Regions from separate parts of the Paenibacillus sp. FSL H8-0259 genome, predicted to be linked through region 2. Evidence: riboswitches for the same ligand, from Rfam matches in the RefSeq annotation. Region 2 holds a riboswitch; the other holds the start of a gene.
What was found. Region 2 has a riboswitch for cobalamin ahead of NSU01_RS02460 (anaerobic ribonucleoside triphosphate reductase). Riboswitches for the same ligand answer to the same signal wherever they lie in the genome.
Positions count from the first base shown of each region.

Region 1: linked by a shared signal. The riboswitch ahead of NSU01_RS05175 (S-layer homology domain-containing protein) and the one ahead of NSU01_RS02460 (anaerobic ribonucleoside triphosphate reductase) in region 2 are both predicted to bind cobalamin.

Region 1 covers NZ_CP150147.1:1,211,126-1,219,183, reverse strand. The annotation lists gene NSU01_RS05190 (DUF4430 domain-containing protein) at 1-7, opposite strand, end outside; gene NSU01_RS05185 (hypothetical protein) at 551-760, opposite strand; gene NSU01_RS05180 (hypothetical protein) at 1,159-1,395, shown strand; gene NSU01_RS05175 (S-layer homology domain-containing protein) at 1,457-3,616, opposite strand; cobalamin riboswitch at 3,808-3,997, opposite strand; gene NSU01_RS05170 (hypothetical protein) at 4,515-7,727, opposite strand; gene NSU01_RS05165 (hypothetical protein) at 7,724-8,058, opposite strand, start outside.
Region 2 covers NZ_CP150147.1:567,440-575,497, reverse strand. The annotation lists gene NSU01_RS02485 (SDR family oxidoreductase) at 97-834, shown strand; tRNA gene NSU01_RS02480 (tRNA-Thr) at 995-1,066, opposite strand; gene NSU01_RS02475 (sugar phosphate isomerase/epimerase) at 1,150-1,929, opposite strand; gene NSU01_RS02470 (MTH1187 family thiamine-binding protein) at 1,980-2,288, opposite strand; cobalamin riboswitch at 2,629-2,860, shown strand; gene NSU01_RS02465 (hypothetical protein) at 2,976-3,101, opposite strand; gene NSU01_RS02460 (anaerobic ribonucleoside triphosphate reductase) at 3,198-5,183, shown strand; gene nrdG (anaerobic ribonucleoside-triphosphate reductase activating protein) at 5,180-5,707, shown strand; gene ssuE (NADPH-dependent FMN reductase) at 5,813-6,367, opposite strand; gene serS (serine--tRNA ligase) at 6,774-8,051, shown strand.

The DNA of each region.
Region 1 (8,058 bases), 640 kb from region 2:
TGAACATTACCTCAAGCACCTCCACAAAAGGGAAAAGAACGGGGGCAGTCAGCCTGTTCCCCGTTCCGTCCAAACACCTTATGATTTCTTAGTGTGACTTATACATACTAATCCTGAGCAAAGCACCATCAGCCAGCCCCTTGGCCGCTGAGCATCCAGCCCCGCAACCCGAAGGAGCTTCTCTATCGGCTAAAATCAGCCGCTTAAAATACTGGCTGGCACCATACTCTCAGTTTCATTAGCTCTAGCTTCATTAGCTTCATTAGCTCTAACCCCACTAGCAGTAGCATCAGTAGCTTCTTCAGCATTAGCTCTAACTTCACTAGCAGTAGATTCATTGGCTCATTAACTCTAGCCTCACTAGTAATAGCTTTATTAGCTTCATTGGCTTCATTGGCTTATTAACTCTAGCTAAACTAGCTCTAGCTTCTTCAGCATTTGCTCTAGCCCCACTAACAATTACATCATTGGCATCATTGGTTCTAGCCCACTAACGGTTGCTTCATCAGCCCTAGCCCCACTAGCAATAGCTCCATCAGCTTCATTAGCTCTAGCCCACTAGCAGTAGCATCAGTAACATCAGTAGCATCAGTAGCATCAGTAGCATCAGTAGCATCAGTAACATCAGTAGCATCAGTAGCATCAGCAGCAGCAGCAGCATCAGTAACATCAGCAGCATCAGTAGCATCAGTAACATCAGTAGCATCAGTAGCATCAGCAGCATCAGCAGCATCAGTAGCATCAGCAGCATCAGTAGCATCAGTAGCATCAGTAGCATCAGTAGCATTTTAAATCATCGGCTCAATCCGGGAAAGCATGCCTTCCCGAGCGAAACTCCACAAAACATTCCTCCGCCGGAACAGTAATTGGATTTATGACACTTGTTTATCCTATACGGACTTCACTGCCGATCCTAGTTGGATTAATGACACTTAATTCTGCCCCTAGCCGGGTCATTCGCTAATTCATGCGAGATTAAGTGTTGTTTTTCCAACTACGCCGCCATATCGGGAGATTTACCGGGAATTAAGTGACATTTTTCCACTTATATATCCCACCAGCACCCCGCACTATCGCTTTATTAGGCTGCTCCATGCAAAATCTTGCAGAAAATACAACTTAACTCCCTTAATCCTTAGGCATTCGGAAGATTGTTGTATGAAATACAACAATCTTCCCGCTACAACGCTTGTTAGAAGAGAAATGCTGCCTTTTGTACAACAATTTCCGATTATAGCCGCGATCTTGATTGAAATGTTGTATTTTGTGCAGGATTTTCAACAAGCATTCGGATTCCCACCACAAACGAGGGTTGAAATCGTGAGATTCTTGCCCCAGCAGCCCTACTATTCAAATTTCACTGCAGTGAAGACTAAGTTATATATTCATATTTAAGGTTTAGCTTATCTAGGATCTTTTCTTCATCAAGGCTCTTCTTCCTTGACCCATATCCTTCCTAAGGCAATCTAACCGCTACAGCAGCGGCCATTTCTCTGGTTACAGCTGTGGCAGGAGCGAATTCGCCGCCGGTACCGCTCATAATTCCAAGTCCGGTTACAGTACGTACCGCCGTTAATGCGTAGGCGCTGATCTGGTCTTCATCGGTGAATTTCCCGGTTCCGGCTGCTGCCGAAGCCTCGTCCAGCTTCAAGGCTCTCACGATCATTACAGCCATATCCTGGCGGGTAACGGGGCCGTCCGGTTTGAAGGCTGTGCCTGCTACTCCGCTGACAATTCCCAGTTCCTTCGCTTTGTTCACTGCTCCATAATACCACGCATCCGCCTTAACATCACTGAAACTCTGGGCTGACGATGCCGCAGACGGCTCGTTGCCGGTCAATCTCAGCAGCAGTGCCGCAAATTCAGCGCGGGTAATATTCTGCTTCGGTGCGAACACGAGGCTGCTCTCACTGACACCGCCCATCAGCTTGCGGTCATAGACCGTGTACACTGACTCCAGCGCCCAAGGCGAGATTGACTTCACATCGGTAAAAGCAGCACGGTCAGCCGCAGCAGAAGCCACGGTCAGCGGCTGCGAATAGCGGACTACCGCAGGTGTGCTGTCTTTGAGATATCCGGTAACGGTAATCGTATATTTATTCGCTGGCAGGCCGCCGGCAACAACAGCTGAACCCGCAGCATCCGTAACAGCAGTTTTACCGCCGATGGATACCTGAACCCCTGCGGCTGGCGAGGATACCGGGTCGGAAGTGAAGGTCGCTTCATTCCATACCCACTGCTTTTGAGTTACTTTTACAGTAATATCTTGTCCAGGCTGCGGCTGTGCAGGGGAGACCGCCACGGACTCTACCACCTGTGTGTTATCCCCGCCATAATAGACAAGCACGCGGTCATTCTCCGCAAGAAGGAAATCACCCATGCCTACACTTGGATAGATCCACGCTCCACCGCGGGCTACAACATACATCCACCCGTCATAGCCGCCAAAAGCACCCGCAGTTACGCCGCCGATTCCCGTCACGTAATTGCCAGCTTCATTGACCAGGGCCACCTTCTTCGCCGCCGCTGCCTTCTCCAGTGCTTGAAGTACATTTCCCGCATATACAGTGCCTTCTGCCAGGGTTCCGTTAGGGCTCTCAATGGCAACGGACACACTAACCTGAGGACTCTTCACAGGTGAATTGCTAAGATCATAGAGCTTGCTGCCTGTGCTGAAAAGCTTGTAAGCTACCAATGCTTCCAGTGCCTGCTCTGTCGAGAGCTGATTGTAGCTTCCCCCCGCTGTATGAGCGAACCCGCCATCTGCTGCACTATAGCTAAGAAGCTTACTGACAAGGTTTACATTGCCTACGGTATACTCCGCCCCTGCCGGGTCAATGCCAAAGGAGGACAGACCAATAATGGCTTGAGCGACACTCTCGCTGCTGTCACCATAGCCGCCGTTCTTGTCCTGTGCAGTCGCCAGCCAGGCTGCCGCCCGCTGTCCTGCGGTATTGACTGCCGGATCATCCTTATGTCCTGCCAGCACAGTAAGCACCATCGCCGTCATGTCCGGATCACTAGCCCCCGTAGTCAGAGTGAAGCCTCCGTCAGTGTTCTGCTTGGACAGGATCTCAGCCAGCAATTTAGCTGGGGTCCATTTCGCATTGTCAGGCATAGTATAAGTTCCGGAATCAAGCGCCAGCAGTACATAGGCTGCGTTGTTCAGCGTCTGGCCGGTAATTTTATCGTTATTGTAGAGCTTCTCAATCAGATTGTAGCCGGCAACATCCGCCGGATTCCCGCCAAGCGCCCTAACCGTAAGCGTAATCCGCGCATAGTCCGTAGCTCTGGCGTAGACACCCTTGGCTGCGGCTACTTTACTCTCAAGCGCCTTTAAATAACTATCCGGAACCTTATAGCCCGCCTGCGCTAGGCCGATGGCCTGCCAGTCGGACTGGACTCCGGCCTTCAGCACAAACTCCGAAGTGGCATAGACTGCCTCAGCTACGCTAACTGCTGTGCCTGAAGGTAGAGATGCCGCGTTATTCCCAGTGCTCGCAGCCGTCTCTGCAAAAGCCTGTCCCGCCGGAGCTACAGCCGCTCCCAGAACCGCGAACATCATGACAACGATCAGACCCAGCCGGATAAACTTGGATGATAAATTGTTCTTCATTGCTTGACCTCTTTCTGTGAATAGAATGGTATAGATGAATCCTGCGTCCTCCGCTGATGCGGGTGCAACATAAAGACCGCCCTGTACAGGGCGGCCGGGGAAGGATACAATACATGCAGCTGATATGAAGTTTCCCTCACACAGCCACTGCTTATATTTGCACCTGTTCCGCATTCTTACCCCCGAAGAATAGAAACAACAACGAAAAAGGCAGGTCTCCTGGCTTAAGCTTCATTGCTTCCCCCGCCTTCCCATCCTATTATCAGACAGTGACTTCTCAGGAGTCGCTCCGCATTTACAGTGGCGGGACCGCACCGGACTTGCACCGGACTTCCCTTTTAAGCAGATTACAATCGTAGAACCGGCATGGGTATCTGTTGCATGACTGCGCCTGTTTCTACGGAAATCCGCACCTTTTTCCAAAGCTTATTAAATTTGAATATTCACAAACAATCATATCTACTATTCCCCTGTATGTCTATAGACAAGCTGTTTCAATTATAGGCACAACCGGCCCCTTCCGCACAAAAAATCCTGAACAACACTCGCCGCATTCTCCCGGCATATCATGCTGTTCAGGACTTAAATAGTGATGCTTCCGCTTCCGGCAAGAGCCGGCAGCTGGTTGATTGTATTATGTACAACAGAATGGGAATATACGGCGGCCATAATGCATTCTGCTGTATTTAATCCAATTGATTTTGGAATATACCCCCTATAAGCTCTAAAATCCGGAATCTAATGTACCCAATACAATAGAACGCATAATAGGGCTGATTATTCCTGATTTGAGTGGACAAAGTACAATGACCTCTCTGCCAGCTTACGCGGAAGCACCGTTGATGAAATGCCGGACTTCTCTTACATCCGGCTTCGCCCAATTCAGGCTCTCACCCAATCATTCCGCATCCGTGTCCGGGCTGGCGGAAGGAGTGGGGCCGGTGCCGGGTGTAGTCTCCGGAGTAGTGCTCGGGGTACTTCCCAGAATGCTCCCCGGACTAGCCTGTAGCTTCAGCGTATAGATGCCCGCAGTGATCACATCACCCGCGGCCAGCTTTGCGCCCGGCTCCAGCTCCACCGTCACTTCATATACGCGCGCAGGTGTTCCTGCGCCCGATGCACCCGTCGCCAGGGAGGCTTCGGCTTCATCAGAGCCGCCGCTATTTCCAGCGGCTGCATCTCCGCCGCCGTCAGTCCCCACGGCTTCATTTCCGGTCGCCCCGCCGTCAGTCCCGGCAGCTCCCTCATCAGAGCCGCCGTCATTTCCGGCGCCCGATGCACCCGCCGCCGGGGAGGCTTCGGCTTTATCAGAGCCGCCGCTATTTCCAGCGGCTGCATCCCCATTCGCGCCGCCGTCAACTCCGGCGGCCAGGCAACTGCTCGCAGTTGCTACAACCTTGTAAGTGTCCGCAACGTTATTACCGGACATCACGATGATCTCCGCCGGGTTAAAGGCGGAGCATTCCGCCACAGAGGCAAAGCTGAACACCAGCTTGACGCCTGCCTCCCCGCTGCTTTCAGCCCCGCCAGCATTCCCACTGCCTTCTGTTCCGCCGCCTTCAGCCCCGCCAGCATTCCCGGTACCTTCTGTTCCACCATTTCCGGTTCCTGTGCTTGTCCCGGCATCTGCCACACCACCAACCAGCCGTACAGAGACCGGGGCTTGCTCTTGCCCATCCGCACTGTGGATATCGCCCCGAATCGGGCTCACAGTCGGCTGCGGCGCAGCAGTATCCGCATCCGGCCGCAGCCAGCTGATGGCGATGACGGCTATGATCAGTACGATCCCAAGCACGCTGCCGGAGATCAGGATCTGAAATCGGCTGCGGCTGACCCACCGCGCCAGCGGCGAAGCCAGCTGGGAGCGGGCTTCATTGTAGACATTCTGCATGGCGGGCGTTGCGGCCGAGCTATAGCTTTTGCGGAAATCGCGGTTCTTGAACGCCTCGCGGTCGTTCTTCAGGAAATACTTCAGCACCGCCCGCCGGTAATTCGGCCACAGCTTTTTGCTCGAGATGGTGAACAGCCGGTTATGCTGCGACCAGGCCAGGAAACGGTAGACCGTTTCCTTATCATTGCCCGCTTTGCGCGCCACCAGCTCCAGCAGCGCATCGTAATCAAGCGGACCGCCCTCACGTTCACTGCTGTGGTAGAAGGCCAGCGGCAGCCGTTCGAACGGCTCGATGCTCCGCGACTCCTTCAGCCAGCGTCCTCCGAGCAGCTGTACATCATCCAGCTCCCGGGGAGACAGACCGGCGAAAATCTCCTCGTCCGGCTTCTCCTCCCCGAACCAGCGGTACGCAGCGCGCAGCGCATTCGCTTTACGCTTAGCGATTGCATCCAGCGGCGGCTGCCAATCCGCCGTATCCCGGTAGCGCAGGAAGGAAATCTCCAGCAGCTGCTCCATCGTCAGCTCGTCCAGCGAGATCCGGTTCAGCAGGAAGCGGTCGGCAACGGTTCCCAGCTCCTGCAGCAGTGACAGCGCTTCAGCATGTACACCGCCGCCTCTGCGGCGTTCTTTCTCGGCCTTCTGCACCGACTCATGAACCGATGCCACCGCCGCCACCGGATCATTGTCCCGCTGCAGCTTCTCCAGCAGATATTCCTTGACGGTATCGCGCACGAAAGCCTGCTGAAGCGCCTCCGGAAGGAAACGGCCCCAATGCGCCACGAACCGCAGAATATCCGCCGATTTCGGCGCGTCAGCCAGCCGGGATTCCATATAAGGCTCCAGCAGCGCTTTGCGGAAGATAGGCTGGGCCAGCACTCTTTTGAAGAAGGCCGCACTAAGCTCATCGTTGCCCTCAATAATACCGTAAGCGGCAGCAAGCGCATCCTCACGTCCCGCCGACTGGCAGTTCAGCATTCCGTTGATGAAGTAATCCACAATTTTGACCCGGTAATTATGGCCCGGCAGCGCAAAATACTCCTTGAACCACTCCAGAATCTCCGGCGCCGGTATCCCTTTTTTGCGGATCAGATCATACTCACGGTCGAACCGCTCCAGGAACATATCATTCAGCCGCACCCGGGATTCCAGCGCCCCCTCCGGCTTCAGATAGGACAGCAGACCGCCGAGCACAGCGTTCTTGTTCCCAGTATATAAATCTTCATTGCCCTGCTCAATCTCATAAAAGACAGCCAGCTCATTGTAGAGTGCCAGCGACAGCTTGCGGTCCACGCTCTCCCCAAGCAGCAGGGAGTCGGCGAATCTGGCGAAATCTCTGAGACTCCCGCCCTTTTGCCCCAGCGTCTTCCAGGCCAGGTCTGCATACGTCTGCCGGGACTCCCCGAAATCGGCATTCAGAATCCGCGCGCCTGCCAGATCAAAAATATAATCCTTCTCAATACTCCGGTCCCCCGGGCGCAGCGAGCCCTTCTCCACAAAGGTCAGGTGAATATATTTGCGGCTCTGCGGCTCTTTGGCATAAGTGATCACTCCCAGCCTGCGGCGGAAGTCATGCGGCATTGAAGCATAGAGGACCTCCGTCAGCTCCACCGCACGCTGCGACAACTCACTGATCGGTACATCCAGCGCTACATAGATCTTCTTCTTGCCGGCTACGGACAGCATGACCGCCTGAAGCAGGGCTTTGAACAGCTCTTCGGTGAATCCGAGGCTGCGAAGTACGGTCAGCGGGTCTGCAGACTCTTCACGGACCCCGACTGGAATGGACTCCAGCTCAGGCAGTGTTCCGCCCGGCTCTCCCTCATAACTCCGGGCGAAGCCGGCATGCAGCCATTCCCCGTACCCCTCAACAATCTCCTCCGAGCGGATAGGCGGCACCACGAAATTATGGGCAAAAAAAGCGCTCCGCTGCCCCGTGAAATCCGCCGCCAGATAGCGGCTCAGGCCAATCACTGTCTCATTGCTCTCCGTATGGAACAGATGCAGCGCGTCAGGATACAGCTCCTCATCCTTCTCACCGCGTGCCGCGAGCTCGGCCGGAGCATCGTAGAGGCAGAAGGGATGCAGGATTTTTTTGACAAAATTATTGTCGAGACTCTCCGATTTCGCTACCGTATCGAATCCCTCTGTCGCCCGGTAAACGCCGCGGCGCTCGCGGGTATACATCTGCTGGGTGATCATGGACCCTGAAAATCTGTTCACGGCCCGTCGCTCCCCTCAATATAATTCAGCTTGTGCAGCAGCCAGATAAACGGCTCGTCCACACGGATCGGACTGACGACACCCTCCACCTTCTGATTGACCGGATTGCTGCCCAGCGCAGATACCGCGAAGTAACCGGTGTTGGCAAAGTACACATCCATCGTATCCTTGAACGGACGGTCGACCTTCTCGATAAAGCGGCGGATTTCACCGTCGATGTTGTGGAACTCGTCCAGATTCAGCGTGTTGCGGTGCACATAGTTGTTGAACACGTTGCTGTTGGACTTGATGTAATCGCCATCCTCATCCTTGAGTGAGTGCAGCATGTCGC
Region 2 (8,058 bases):
TCTTCACAGTATCCGGCTACCGCAAGCTTTGAAGTCGGCAGCATAATGAACATGTAACACCTAAGCGTATTTCATTCATAAAAGGAGCGGTGTGGCATGTCGACATTAAAAGATAAAGTAGTGCTTATTACCGGTGCCAGTAGCGGCATTGGAGAAGCGACCGCCAAATGGCTCGCTAAGCGTGGAGCACAGGTGGTGCTCGGTGCAAGACGGACGGACAGGCTAGAAAAGCTGGCGGAGGAGATCAGAAACGCGGGCGGGATTGCTGAATACCATTCCCTCGACGTAACGGATTTTGAGCAAATGAAATCAATCGTCCAATTTACAGTTCATCAATTCGGACGCCTTGATGCCCTTGTAAATAACGCAGGTGTGATGCCGTTATCGCCACTTGATGCATTAAAGATCGAGGAGTGGAACCGTATGATTGATGTCAATATTCGCGGTGTGCTGCACGGGATCGGAGCTGCTATTCCCGTAATGAAGGAACAGAATTCCGGCCACATCATCAATGTTGCCTCCGTTGGCGCATATACTGTCTTTCCGAAATCATCGGTTTATTGTGCCACCAAGTTCGCGGTCCGGGCGATTACAGAGGGCCTGCGTCAGGAGTTGGGAGCAACAATCCGTACGACGGTTATTTCTCCAGGCGTAACCGAATCCGAACTGGCTGATACCATCACTGATGAGTCAGCCCTCGAGATGATGAAATCCTTCCGGGCCAATGCTTTGCCCTCTTCCGGTATTGCCCGCGCCATTGCCTATGCCCTTGAGCAGCCTGCGGAAGTGGATGTAAATGAATTGATCGTGCGCCCAATGGGGCATCCGGCTTAAACCGCTAAGCAGATTAGGAAATAAGACTTGACGGCTACCAAAAGTGAATTCCGTTACTTCACTCGAATATGGTAGAAGAATGGTAGAGGTTTATGGTGGTACAGAAAAAAGCGCGGCCTCCGAAATCCCCGGAGGCCGCGCTGCATATGAATTCAAAAGATGCTGGTGAAGGGAATTGAACCCCCGGCCTACGCATTACGAGTGCGTTGCTCTACCCCTGAGCTACACCAGCTTAAAGGATAGTCTGCCTGCCAAACAAAAAATATTATAACTCTTTCAGCAGAAAACGCAACCCTTTTTGATCATTCGCGCTGCCTAGTCCTGCATTAGCCCCAGCCCGCGGAAATATTCCAGTGCCTCCTTAGCACTTTCCAACGAGGACACGGCATAAGCCTCTTGCTCTACTATATAGTACAGAATCCCGCTCTCCTCTGCCTTGTCGAAGACGCTCCGGAAATCAACCTGCCCTTTCCCGAGGTCAGTCTCTTCATTATTTGCCCCGAAATCCTTAATGTGAACCAGCGGAACACGGCCGGCATAACGGGCGACATAGTCAATAGGACGTGCTCCGCCCCTGTGTACCCAGCCCAGATCGAACTCTGCAAACATATGCTCCGCAGGAATCTGTTCCAGCCATATATCGATGACTGCTTTGCCGTCTACCTCCGCAAATTCATAATCATGGTTGTGATACCCGTACTGCAGGCCTGCTGCACGGACCATCGCGGAGGCCTTCTCCAGGAAGGGAATCACCGCCGTCACATCCTCCATTGAGGGGTTTTGCGGAAGCGGTGCCGAAGGGGTGATCATATATTGTAATCCAAGTTCCTTCGCATATTCAATTTCTTTGGCTAACGCCCGTTCCATGTTATCCAGACTGCTGAAATCCAGGCCCACATGCGCCGAAGGCGCAGCAAGACCCAACCGGTCCAATGTACGGCGCAGTTCTCCTGCAGACACGCCGAAATAACCGGCGAATTCTACCGCCTGATATCCCATCTCCGCAACTTTGCCCAGTGTACCCAGGAAATCGCGCTCCGTCTGGTCACGCAGTGTGTACATTTGAATCCCGATCTGCTGTGAGGCTTTTGCCATGAAAGATCCGCTCCTTATAGGTTGAATCTGATTACAACTACAGGTACTCTTTACTCTCCTTGCAGCTTGCGTTCCACGGATTCCAGCTTGCTGCGGCTCGTAGAAGGCTTGTCACGACGGTCATCAATCTTAAGCGAGGTGGAAACCCGCTGTGCTCCTGACGTAAACGGCGACTCATGCAGCGCTTCTACCGCAGCAAGAATCCGTGCAACCGGTCCTTCAATAATAGTCCCCATCGAAGTAAGCTCATAGGTAATCCCCTCCACGGTCTGCAGCACACGCTGCATATCGGCCACATAGCTGCTGAGACTGGTACTGCCAGTGCCAATCGGAATAACGGTCACTTCGCCAATCGCCATTATGAAATCCCTCCTGCAAGTTTGATGAGTCTGTTCTGTCCTTACTCCTTAATTGTAACCCTTCAGCGCCGCTCCCACAAATACCCATAGCCCCCCCTCTCTATTACTATCTCCCCAGTAAAACTACTAGGATTAGACGCACTCTATTTATGGAGTCTTTGTGGCATCTTTTGGGACAATTTATGACTCATTTAAGGCCATATCCACAGGAAAGTTGTGGATTACCTGTGGACTAACTGTGGATCATCTGTGAGTAAACCTGCGGAACCCGCTCCCCGCGCGGATTCGCAAAAAAATGTTTACAAACACAATATATTGAGTTACTTTTATTTAACAACAACAAAATATAGTAGAAACAGGTGTTTCGCCCTCTTGCTAGGGTTGAAGCTTAATAGGGAAACACGGTGCAAATCCGCTGCGGTCCCGCCACTGTAACCGGATGTTCCAGCTGCCAGACGCCGCTGGAGCAGCATCCTCCGACAACAAGCCACTAAGGGGCTGCGAGGCCCCTCGGGAAGGCGCCGGAGGGCATGCCGGAAGCCAGGAGACCTGCCTGTTTCTGTGGCACCGGTTAGACTCCTGCGAGGAACAGGCGAGGTGCCCGCATGCGGCCTGCACGAGCAGAGTTAGCCTTTCCGTTAATCGGGCCAGAGGCTGCCGATACCTGAGGACGATAGAGTATCGTCCTCAGGTATCGGCTTCTGCGGAAGGTACAAGAACAGGTTCCAGAACAGGACAAGCCCTGTGCCCGTTCGTATTTTCCACATAGACCACCGGCAAATGTCCGCTGTTTCGGATATTTGCAATACGCATTCGGGCATTTCCCGCCTCCCGGCTGGAGATGCCTTTTTACTGATGTCATGGAGCACATGCTTCACGCTTACGATACCGAGAGGAGAGAGCTATACAATGACGCTGCTGGAGAAACGATATAACGAAGGACAAGCTGCACAGGAAGTTCTTTTGGAAGAAGTTATTCATTTGGGACGGGATATTATCGACAGCCGGGATTTGGATCTGCTGCGCGAGAATGCCAACTTGAACGGGGAGAGCTTCTCCGGCAAGATGAGCAAATTCGGCAGTGAATATTCCAAGTGGTACGCCCGCAATTTCACGATGCCGCCACAGCTCGTGCAGGCTATTGAAGATAATGTTGTATATGTACACGACCTGGACCAATATGCCATTGGAACAACCAACTGCATCTTCATCCCGTTTGAACGTCTTCTCCGCGAAGGCTTCAATACCGGCAACGGCAGCGTCCGCCCTCCGAATTCGATTATGACGGCTATGTCGCTGGTGGCGATTATTTTCCAGTCCCAGCAGAATGCCCAGTACGGCGGCGTATCCGCCAACAAGCTGGATTACGATCTGGCGCCTTATGTCACTAAATCCTTCGCTAAGCTGTTCCGCAAAGGAATGGAATATTTCGAGGAAGGTGCAGCCGGCGAAGCACTCGGCGAGGTCACTATGACCCGCAGCGATCTGGAAGAGAAGTATCCGCGTGCCTTCCGTTTCGCCCTGAAAGAGACAGAAATTGAAACCCTTCAGGCTGCGGAGAGCATGGTACATAACCTGAATACCATGTCCAGCCGCTCAGGCGGCCAGATTCCTTTTACCAGCATCAACTACGGAACCTGCACCTCTCCGGAGGGCCAGCTCGTGATTAGCTCCCTCTTAACTGCTACTATGAACGGACTTGGCAGCGGAGAAACACCGGTGTTCCCGATTCAGATCTTCAAGTGCAAACAGGGTGTCAACCAGCAGCCTGGTGATCCTAACTATGAGCTGTTCCTGAAAGCGGCAGAGTGCTCTGCACGCCGGCTGTATCCGAACTTCGCCAATCTGGATGCTCCGCTGAATATGCAGTACTACGATCCAACCGATCCGGATACTGAATTTGCTACGATGGGCTGCCGGACACGTGTTCTGGGCGACCGCTTCGGGCGCAATCACTGCTCGGGCAAAGGCAACCTTTCATTCAATACGCTTAACCTTGTACGTCTTGGTCTGGCTTACGGCACAGTAACTGGCCGCCGCCTTGCCGCTGACGAGGAAGGCTTCTTCGAAGATCTTAATCATTATATGGACGTTGCGCTGGACGGCCTGCTGCACCGGTTCCGCATTCAGGCTTCCCAGAAAGCCAAAGCCTCCGATTTCATGATGCGTGAAGGCGTCTGGGAAGGCGGCGAACAGCTTGCACCGGAAGACAGCGTAGGTGAACTGCTGAAGCACGGCAGCCTGTCCCTTGGTTTCATCGGTATGGCCGAGTGCATGAAGGCTATGTACGGCAAACACCATGGCGAAGATATGGAGGTCCATGCCAAGGCAGTGGCCATTGTCCGCCACATGCGTGAATACTGCGACCGCAAGAGCGAAGAGCTGGATCTGAACATTACTCTATTCGCTACGCCTGCCGAAGGTCTCTCCGGCAAATTCACCAAGATAGACCGCAAGGTTCTCGGTTCCATCCCGGGTGTAACGGACCGTGAATACTATACGAATTCATTCCACATTCCGGTCTATTACGACCTGAGCGCAGCCAAGAAGATCAGCCTGGAAGCTCCATTCCATGAATATTGCAACGCTGGAGCGATCTCTTATGTAGAGCTGAACGGCAACGCCCGCAGCAACCCTGCAGCATTCGTCAAAATCATCAAATACGCGCTGGAGCAGGACATCAGCTATTTCAGCATCAACCACCCGATCGACCGCTGCTCCGGCTGCGGCCACGAAGGTGTAATCGGCACGAATTGCCCATCCTGCGGCGCTCATGAAGATACAACGCATATCCGCCGGCTGCGCCGGGTAACCGGATATCTGACCGGCGACTATCAGACCCGCTTCAATGCCGCCAAGCAAGCCGAAGTACGGGACCGCGTTAAGCATCTATGAACATCTGCGGATATTATCCGGAGTCGATCAATGAAGGAGAGGGATTGCGGGCGGTCCTCTTCTTCAGCGGATGCCGCCACCGCTGCCCCGGATGCTTCAACCCTAAGACCTGGAACTTCAATTATGGAGAGGTCTTCACTCCGGAGCGCAGGCGCGAGATTATCACCGAGATAGCAGACAATCCGCTGCTGGACGGCTTGACGCTGGCAGGCGGGGACCCTTTTTTCTCGGCAGAGGGAGCGGCTGACTTCATCCATGAGCTCCGCGCCGAGCTGCCGGGCTTCCCGGTCTGGATCTATACCGGTTATACGTACGAGGAGCTGACGGCTTCCCCCGGTTCGCCGGAATGGAAGCTGCTGGCCTTGTGCCAGGTGGTCATCGACGGACGATTTGTAGAGGAACTCAAAGACACTACTCTCCCCTACCGGGGAAGCAGCAACCAGCGGATTATAGATATCCCGGCAAGCCTTGCCGGAGATACGGTTATACATTGGGAGCCTGCGCTAAGCTTTCAAAGGGCATAAATCACGGTAAAAGCCGGGCTTACACCCAGCAAAAAGGGCACTAAACCACCGCATTCCGGTGGTTTAGCGCCCTTTTATGTTCCTCAGGAGGGTGATATCTTACGCCTACTCTCCCGACTTACGTGCCGCCTTATGCGCTGTCTCGTCCGCCAGCTCCTCCAGCACGCTGTTCAGCCGCAGCTTCAGCTCCTCGGCCAGCTCAACGACACCCTGGTCGTTGCGCACAGCCTGCGAGTCTACCGCGTAGACTCCGCCAAGAATATGCCGGGCGCCCAGCACAGACAGCACCGGCTTCAGCGCATAGTCGATCGCGAGCAGATGGGCCAGACTACCGCCCATGAAGAGCGGCAGCACGATTTTGCCGGCCAGCCCTTTTTGCGGAACCAGATCCAGGAAGGTCTTCAGCACTCCCGTATAGGAAGCTTTGTACACCGGACTGACGACGATCACCGCATCCGCTTCAGCCACCAGACCATTCGCTTTGACGATGGCTTCGCTCTCGAACCTGGTATGAATCAGATCCTCCGCCGGAAGCTCCGCTACATTAATCCGTTCCACTTCAAACCCGCGTTCCCGCAGATCCCCCTCCGCATATTCGATCACCGCATTGATTCGGGATACCAGGGATGGCGTACCGTTAATTACCACTATTTTGGCCACTTCCGCACCTCTTCCGTCCGCTTTTATAAGATATGCCGGGCTGCCGTGCCGGACACAAATACTTTAAATTAGTAATAATCCTAGCAGAGTACAGGGAATATTGTCAAACCTCAAATGTGCTTGCAACCCGGCCCTTCTCTGGTTATAATAAACGGCAAACCTATATCCCGACCAGGCCAATGACCGGCATCCAACCGCGAGGCGTCTGCGACCGGAGCAGTTCTCCTGTTCCCTAAGTTTACCGGGTTTCGCCCGTTACCGCGAAGACCAAAGAGGGCCTTATTCCGCGCTTTACAGCTATTTATCGGAATTAGGTCAACCTGGGTGGCACCGCGAGCTGACGCTCCTCGTCCCATGGATGAGGGCGTTTTTTGCATTTTTTTAACACAAAAGGAGCGATAGCGGCATGCTGGACATGAACTGGATCAGGGAGAATGCGGACATTGTACGGAAGACAGCGGAGTGGAAAAAGGTAGCGTTCCCGCTTGCGGAGCTGCTGGAATGGGATGACCGGCGGCGGGTTGCCCGCCGGGAAACAGAGCAGCGCCGGGCGGACCGGAACGCGCTGACCAAAGAGGTTGAGCGGCTGCTGCGCCAGGGCGACGCTGCAGGCGGAGAACAAGCGAAAGAGCAGGTGCGGGAGATCAACGCCCAGCTGACCACGCTGGAGGCGGAGTTGTTGGAGGCGGAGCGCCGCTGCGGCGAGCTGCTGCTGCTCGCGCCGAACCCCATATCGGCCGATACGCCGATCGGGCCGGATGACAGCGCGAATGTAGAGCTGCGGCGGCATGGCGCGCCGCCGGTGTTCGGCTTCAGCGCGCGTGACCATGTCGAGCTCGGAGAACTGCACGGCATCCTAGACATCCCGCGCGGCGTCAAAGCCGGCGGACCCCGCAGCTATGTGCTGAAGGGGGCCGGGCTGCTCCTGCATCTGGCCGTACAGCGGCTGGCGCTGGATGTGCTGATGCAGCGCGGCTTCACCGTGATGGATGTGCCGGTAATCGTCCGGCCGGAAGCGCTGGAGCGGACCGGGTTCTTCCCGGGCGGCATGGATCAGACCTATGAGCTGACGGGTGAAAAGCGCTGGCTCGCCGGCACCTCGGAGGTGTCGCTGGTCTCGCTGTACAGCGATGAGATTCTCGATCTTGAAACGCCGCTGCGGCTTGCCGGAATGTCGGCCTGCTTCCGCCGCGAGGTAGGCTCGGCAGGCCGCGATGTACGCGGGCTGTACCGTGTGCACCAGTTCTCGAAGATCGAACAGGTGGTGATGTGCCGGAACGATCCCGGAGAGTCGGAGCGGATGCTGCAGGAGATTCTCGGCAATGCCGAGCATATTCTCCAGCTGCTGGAGCTGCCTTACCGGGTAGTAGCCGTCTGCAGCGGCGACATGGCGATGAAGACACATAAGCAATATGACATTGAGACCTGGATGCCCAGCAGGGAAGCCTTCGGCGAGACCCACTCGGCCTCGAATCTGCTCGACTTCCAGGCCCGCCGCTCAGGTATCCGCTACCGCGATGAAGACGGGCGGCTGCAGTACTGCCATACCCTGAACAACACGGCGGTAGCTACGCCGCGCATTCTGATTCCATTGCTGGAGAATCATCAGCAGGAAGATGGATCGGTCTATATCCCGCAGGCACTGCGGCCTTATATGGGCGGCAAGGATAAGCTGATGTTATAGAAATAAG